3 regions of the Pseudomonas sp. G2-4 genome follow, and region 1 is predicted to be linked to each of the others. Evidence: riboswitches for the same ligand, from Rfam matches in the RefSeq annotation. Region 1 holds a riboswitch; each other region holds the start of a gene.

Region 1 (2,260 bases):
GATCAGTTCCGGGTCGCCGGGGCCGGCGCCGATGAAGTAAACGGTCATGACCGGCTCCTGTAAAAGTGAGTAAGCGTCGCCCAGATGAAGATCGCTCATGATCCTGAGGGCGAATTATCGGGATTTACGACACGAGCGCCAACGCCAACGTGACGCTGGGGGCCTTCTGGCGGGAAATCAGCAGGGTTGCGGGCTTCGTGCCTAGCTGATCGGCCAGGGCCAGGGCCGCGCTTTCGGCGACGCCGTAGCAGCCCGTGCGCTCGAAGGCGATTTCGGAGCGGTGACTGAGCCGATCCTGATATCCGGCCAACTGCCGGGCACTGAAGCAGGTCAGTGGCAGCATCAATTGCCTGGCCAATTCCAGCAGGCCCGGCTCGTCACGCTTGAGGTCGATACTGGCCAGGGCCTGCACCTGATCAAGCGCAATGCCGTGGGCCAGCAGCGTCTGGTCGAGCAATGCCCGCAACGTGCTGGCCGGGCAACCGCGCTGGCAGCCGAGGCCGACCACCAGCATCGGCCCGTTGTTCATGCGTTGTGGTGGGCTTGGCCGTCACGGCGAAACAGCCAGGCGCTGATCAGGCCCAGGGCCAGCCAGAACGCGACGTTGGTCACTTGCGAGGCAATCTTGAATTGAGTTTCAAGCGCTTCTGGCGCCAGCATCGAATGGACTTCGGGTTGCGGCGCACCGATGACATGGGGCACCAGCAACGTCGCCACGCCCAGCAACTTGAGCAGCCAATGCTTGCCGAAGGCGATCAGGGCAATGCCCACCGCCGTGGACGCGGCGGTGCCGATCCACCACATCTGCCGCTGGGCCAGGTCGGCCGCTGCGGTGCCGGGCAGTTCCGGCGGCAGGCCAAGGGTCGGCGCCAGGACGAACGTGGCATAACCAGCCAGTCCCCAGAGCAGCCCTTGGGATGTGCGAGTCGGCGCGCGCAAGGTGTACAGGCCCGCCAGCATCAGGGCGAAACCCACCGCGACCACCAGGTTACCCCCGGTGGTGGACAGCACACGCTGCCAACCGTCTTCCGGCTCCCAGGCCTCGGCATCATGGGTGTGGGCAACGCCGTCGGCGTGTTCATGGACCTCGGAGGTCGGGGCCTTTTCAAAAGTCTCGGCCTGCAGAATCAGCGGCGATACCCAGAAACTTTGCAGGAGGGTCAGCAGCAGGGCGGCCAGCAATCCGCTGAAACCGGCGGTCTGGGCAATACGCTTGATCATGTCGTCAGGTCTCAATGGCACGGGAATGCGGCGCTATGGCGGGTATCGTGGGCGGCGTTGTGCACCGCTTCAATGTGGGAGAAACCGGCGAAATAGACCAGGCCGGCGCCCAGGATCGAGGCGAAGATCGCGGCGCTCAGGCGTTGGCTCAGGGTGGTGGTGCTACTGGCGGTGCGGGCGGTGCTGCTGATGGTCGACATGGCGCTTCCCTCTGGTCTTGTCAGCGGGTGAATCGAGCGCAATGAAACCCCGGGCGAAGGCCCGCCAGGGTTCGAACAGCGCCCGCCCACCGCGGGTTGTTGATGCATGAGTCATGGGCCGGTCTCCGGGCTCGCGAGGGGCAGGGGCTGAGCCTTGCCTGCAAGCATCACCTTCCCATGTCGTGAGACACAGTGGTTTAGACGCTTCACTCGCTTACCGTTGCGGGGGCAGCACCGGACTGACGTGGCTTTGGAGTAAAGCACACGATTCACCGGTTTCCCGTTTCACCCTGTGAAGGGCACCCGTAACAAGTGGTTTGTGTAGCGGGTTCTGTTAGCCCAACTTCGGCGCCAGAAATCCATATCCTGCGTTGCTGTTCCTCGCCATAGCGGGCTATGACTCGTCACAGCGCCTTGGCTATGGACTTCCGGCATCCGAATTTGAGCTAACAGAACCCGCTACGCAAACCATGCACAGGAGAGCATGGGCGGGGGCGGGGCGTCAATGTACAAGGGCAGACGAGGGCTGTTGTGGCGAGGGAGCTTGCTCCCGCTGGGCAGCGCAGCGGCCCCCGGCTCTTTGCGGTCGCTGCGCAACCGAGCGGGAGCAAGCTCCCTCGCCACAACAGCATCCTGCATCTTGCTTGCGGACATTGACCCGCCCCCACACCCTGCGTAGCCTTGCGCCTTCGAGGTTCTTCGGCCTGCGCCGAAGCTAAGAAGGGAACGCGGTCCAAGCCGCGGCTGCCCCCGCAACTGTGAACGGTGATGTTTCTGCAAGGCCACTGTGCATACCCCTTTATATCCGGGGCGCGCGGGAAGGCGCAGCAATTGCCAGT
Region 2 (2,260 bases), 1.2 Mb from region 1:
AGGTCGTAGCCGTTGATGGCCATCGCCAGGGATTCCAGGCCGTCGAACATTCTGATGCTGGCCTGCATGGCCATGGCGTCGAGAATGATGATGCGGTTGTTTTTCACCGCGTCCATATTGCGGGTCACCGGGTCACTGCGCAGGAATTGCAGCTTCTTTTCATGGTCATCCGCCGGAAAGCGTCGGCGGTCCATGCGGGCAATGACCAGGAAGGTCGGGTTGGCCTTGGCGATGGTTTCCCAGCCGACGGTCGGCCATTCCTCGTCGGACTCGATCACGTTACGCACGCCCAGGGTACTGAGCATGAAGTCAGGAACGCCCTTGTGCCCAGCCACATAGGGATCGATATCCAGACTGGCGCTGGAGAACCAGAACAGCGCACTCGTCTGCTTGAGGTCCTTGGCCTGCACCGTGGCGATAGACTTCGCCAGGCTGTCCTTGAGTTGAGCGTTCAACTGCTGGCCACGTTCCTGCACGTCGAAGATTTCAGCCAACTGGCTGATGCTCTTGTAGATGCTGTCGATGCGAAACGCCTCCAACCGCGTGCCATCCGCACCGACCAGATTATCCTTGGCCTCGCAATCGGAGGGCATCAGGTAAGTTGGGATCTTCAGTTCGTGAAACTGCTCGCGGGTACCCACCACGCCTTGCGGTCCGACCGTCCACTCCAGTTCCGCCACCACCAGTTGCGGACGTTTGCCGATCACCGCCTCGAAGCTCGGCTCGTTATCGGCCAGGCGTTCGATCTTGCCGTTCTGCGCCTGGTATTTCACCTTCACATCGTTGAACCAGAGCGAAGTACCGACCACCTTGTCGCTCAATCCCATGGCATAGAGCATTTCAGTGCCGGCCTGGCCGATGGTCACGGCGCGACTGGGCGGTTGCTCAAAGGTCAGCGTGCTGCCGCAGTTCGCGATGGTCAGGGGGTATTGAGTCGGGGCCGCGTGGGCGAGGGTGGGCAGACCCAGGGCGATGACGAGGGCGACACGGCGGGGCAGCAGCATGATGCAATCTCCAATGGACCGTACACGGAGCAGGGACGGACTGGAAAACACATCATCGAACGCTGCCGCTAAAGCACAAAAGTGCTGATCAGCCCAGTGACGCGCAGCGCAAGGATGTCCTTCCCGGACACCCCGCCGGTTAGTGATTGACTTGGCCGGCAGGTCTCCTGACTGATGCGTCATCGCCTGGCTCCAGCCTTCCCGGGAGCGATCCCAGTGGCCATTGAGGAGCAGGCTCAGCACCTACAGTTGCGGGGGCAGTTCCGTTTGATACCGTGCGAGGCATCTCGGATTCCCTATTAGTCCCATGGGGAACCGGCGGTCGGCATGGTAGTCGATCAGGGTGTTTATCACCACTCACCGCTGAGATGCCTTCTCCTGGCGTCGTAGGATTTTCGGGAATGATTTTCTGGAGGTGCGGCAGAGCGCCGCTTCTTGCTATCCTGAAGGCCCTCTTCATGGACGAACACTGAGACAAACCATGGCTAACCACACCCCGTCACGCATCGGGAAGATATTGCTGGGCCTGCTGTTTGCCCTGATTGGTATCGGCTTGTTGAGTATTGCCATCAATCTCACCCTTGACCGACGCGAGTTTCTCGACCGCGCACAGACCGCCGACGGCATCGTCAGCCGCTTGAATGCCGGTGGTTCGCATCCTGAAATCGCCTTCACCACGGGCAGTGGTGAAAAAATCTCCTACCCCCAGGGCGGCTTCATCTTCGGCTATCAGCAGGATCAGCCTGTGAAGGTGTATTACCTCCCCGAACAGCCGGCCAACAGCGCCATCGTCGATGACTCGGCCGCGCTGTGGGGCACTTCCGGGGTCCTGGGTTTTATCGGTCTGGTGTTCACCCTTGTCGGTCTGGCAAAGGCTATCCGTCAGCGCGGTCGCGGTGCGGTTCATTCACATAAAGGACTTTAAACGTATGAGCTACAACATCCCGATCCCGGTCAATGAAAGTCGCTGGCAGTATCAGACCGCCAGCGGCGGTGGCCTGACCGTGGTCATGGTGGCGGGCAGTGGCGGTTCGATCATCCTGCGTTCGCCCCAGGGCGAGGACGTCAGCTACCGCTATGGCGGCGTCGGGGTGGGTGCCGGATTTGGCGCGCGGCTGCCGCGTTTCGGCAAGGTCAATATCCAGATCAAGGGTAAGAGCGTGGGGGGCGCGGGTGCGGCGGAGGCTTTTCCCAGCACTGGCAAGGTGTTCGTCAGCGACGCGTTGGTCAGTCGTGACCTGACCAGTGACGACATC
Region 3 (2,260 bases), 620 kb from region 1:
CGTGCCGTCGAACAGCCCCATCACCCCTTCGATCAGGATCAGGTCCGCTTCGGCGGCGGCTTCCCACAACAACCGACGACTTTCCTGCTCGCCGACCATCCACATGTCCAATTGATAGACCAGCGCGCCGCTGGCTCGCTCGAGGATCATCGGGTCCAAAAAGTCCGGGCCGCATTTGAAGACGCGCACCTTGCGTCCCTGATTGCGATGCAAGCGGGCCAGGGCGGCGGTGACGGTGGTCTTGCCCTGTCCCGAGGCCGGGGCAGCGATCAGCACCGCCGGACAGTGGCGGCTTGTCAGGCAAGTGTCACTCACAGTTCGACGCCTTTCTGCGCCTTGATACCGGCCTGGAACGCGTGCTTGATCATGCCCATCTCGGTGACGGTATCGGCCAGTTCGATCATCTCCGGCTTGGCGCCGCGACCGGTCACCACCACGTGTTGCATCGGCGGGCGTGCTTGCAGATCGCTGAGAACCTGATCGAGGTCGAGGTAACCGTGCTTGAGGGCGATGTTGAGTTCATCGAGCACCACCAGGCCAACGGAGGGATCGCTGAGCAATTGGCGCGATACCGCCCAGGCCGCTTCGGCAGCAGCGATGTCGCGCTGGCGATCCTGGGTTTCCCAAGTGAAGCCTTCGCCCATGACGTGAAAGCGCACCTGTTCCGGGAAGCGGCGGAAAAACAACTCCTCACCGGTGCTGTTGCGGCCCTTGATGAATTGCACCACGCCGCATTGCATGCCATGCCCCATGGCCCGTGCCAACATACCGAACGCCGAGCTGCTCTTGCCCTTGCCGTTGCCGGTCAGCACTAGCAGCAAGCCACACTCGTTCGGCGAGTTGGCGATGCGCTCGTCGATCACGGCTTTCTTGCGCAGCATGCGCGCCAGGTGGCGTTCGTCGCGATCAGGGGTGTCGGTCATGGGGAGCTCTCCGTTGGGATTGGATAACGGCGGGCGGGGCACAAAAAAAGACGGCAGCAAGCCTGGCATCGCCCACCGTGATGCCGTTGGATGAATCAGGCCGGTCTCCGGGCTCATGAGCGGCGTGATGCCGGGCTGCGCGCCTTCCCATGTCCATGGACACAGTGGCCTGTAGGCAACCTTGACTCATTTACCGTTGCGGGGGCAGCGCCGGGTTCGTGTGCACTCACCGGCTTCCCTGTTTCACTCTGTCGGCCACGGCCACAGAGCACCTGAAACAAGCGGCGAAGGTTAGAGGGTTGGGGGTGGAGCGTCAATTAAAGCCGCCACGGGCCCAGCGCTGGTTATTGGCCGGATCAATGGAATGACGTCAATCTTGTGTCACGCCACGGGAAGTGATATCAAAGAGACATTACACCCCGATATCACAAGAACAAGAGGGCAAGGTATGCAAGGCATGATCATCAGCAATCCAAAACTGGAGTTCCTGCGCCCGGTACTGGAACGTTGGTTTGACTGTATCGACCGCTACAACGCCGTGCGTGGCGATAACGACACACCTTACTGGTTCGATGAAAAGGCCAACCTTGGCCTGCTGTCAGCGGCCGCCTGGATGGCCGAGATGGTCACGCTGCAGAACGCGCCGACCCGCAAGCAGAATGAAGAAGGCGAACGCAACGTCAGCGCCGATCTGTTTATCGCCAGCACCGAGGAGCGGGCCTTCATCCAGGCCACCCAACGCTGGCCCAAGGTCAACAACCTGAACCTGACCCAACCGCTGTCGGAAGCCACCAGCGATGCCAAGCGCATCAGCTACGCCAGCGACCTGAGGCTCGGCTGCCTGTTCGTCGCACCGCAAAAAGCCCAGCAGAGCACCACGCCCGAAGAGTTGCAGGACATGGTCGACGACCTGCAAAAGGAAAACACCTGCGCCGTGGCCTGGTATTTCCCTTACGCCTACCGCAAGTTGCGCAACGAGGCCGGCTTTTATCACCCGGGTATCGCCGTGCTGTTCAAACAGGCCCACGGCTGACTCATTCAAGAACTGTGGAAGCGAGCTTGCTCGCGATAGCGGTGCACCTGGCAACATCCATCTTGACTGTCACGCCGCCATCGCGAGCAAGCTCGCTCCCACAAGGTTTTGCCTGGCAGACTGGCCTACCCGCAGTTGAACCATCGCGCGTCTACGCTTCTCTATGAATAACTACATGCATTCATAGGGAAGCCAGCATGCTCAAGCCACCCCATCTTTTGATCGTCGCCTTGGCCGCCGGACTTGTCGCTTGTGGCGAGTCGTCCTCGCTGAAAGTGTCCGACGGCACCGGCCCCTCGCCGAA

Evidence for each region. A riboswitch is a leader RNA that binds a small molecule or an ion and turns the genes downstream of it on or off. The one in region 1 is predicted to bind cobalamin.
Region 2: it holds a riboswitch for cobalamin, as region 1 does, so the genes downstream of both, QNH97_RS23845 (ABC transporter substrate-binding protein) here and QNH97_RS18540 (CbtB domain-containing protein) in region 1, are expected to answer to the same signal.
Region 3: it holds a riboswitch for cobalamin, as region 1 does, so the genes downstream of both, cobO (cob(I)yrinic acid a,c-diamide adenosyltransferase) here and QNH97_RS18540 (CbtB domain-containing protein) in region 1, are expected to answer to the same signal.

Annotation. Positions count from the first base shown of each region.
Region 1 covers NZ_CP125957.1:4,284,362-4,286,621, reverse strand. The annotation lists gene cobM (precorrin-4 C(11)-methyltransferase) at 1-48, opposite strand, end outside; gene QNH97_RS18550 (cobalamin biosynthesis protein) at 125-529, opposite strand; gene QNH97_RS18545 (CbtA family protein) at 526-1,221, opposite strand; gene QNH97_RS18540 (CbtB domain-containing protein) at 1,233-1,421, opposite strand; cobalamin riboswitch at 1,521-1,743, opposite strand; cobalamin riboswitch at 2,097-2,260, shown strand, end outside.
Region 2 covers NZ_CP125957.1:5,439,729-5,441,988, reverse strand. The annotation lists gene QNH97_RS23845 (ABC transporter substrate-binding protein) at 1-1,004, opposite strand, end outside; cobalamin riboswitch at 1,145-1,337, opposite strand; gene QNH97_RS23840 (DUF3592 domain-containing protein) at 1,486-1,929, shown strand; gene QNH97_RS23835 (hypothetical protein) at 1,934-2,260, shown strand, end outside.
Region 3 covers NZ_CP125957.1:4,905,685-4,907,944, forward strand. The annotation lists gene QNH97_RS21355 (cobyrinic acid a,c-diamide synthase CobB) at 1-315, opposite strand, end outside; gene cobO (cob(I)yrinic acid a,c-diamide adenosyltransferase) at 312-923, opposite strand; cobalamin riboswitch at 1,005-1,214, opposite strand; gene QNH97_RS21365 (hypothetical protein) at 1,372-1,956, shown strand; gene QNH97_RS21370 (PQQ-dependent sugar dehydrogenase) at 2,154-2,260, shown strand, end outside.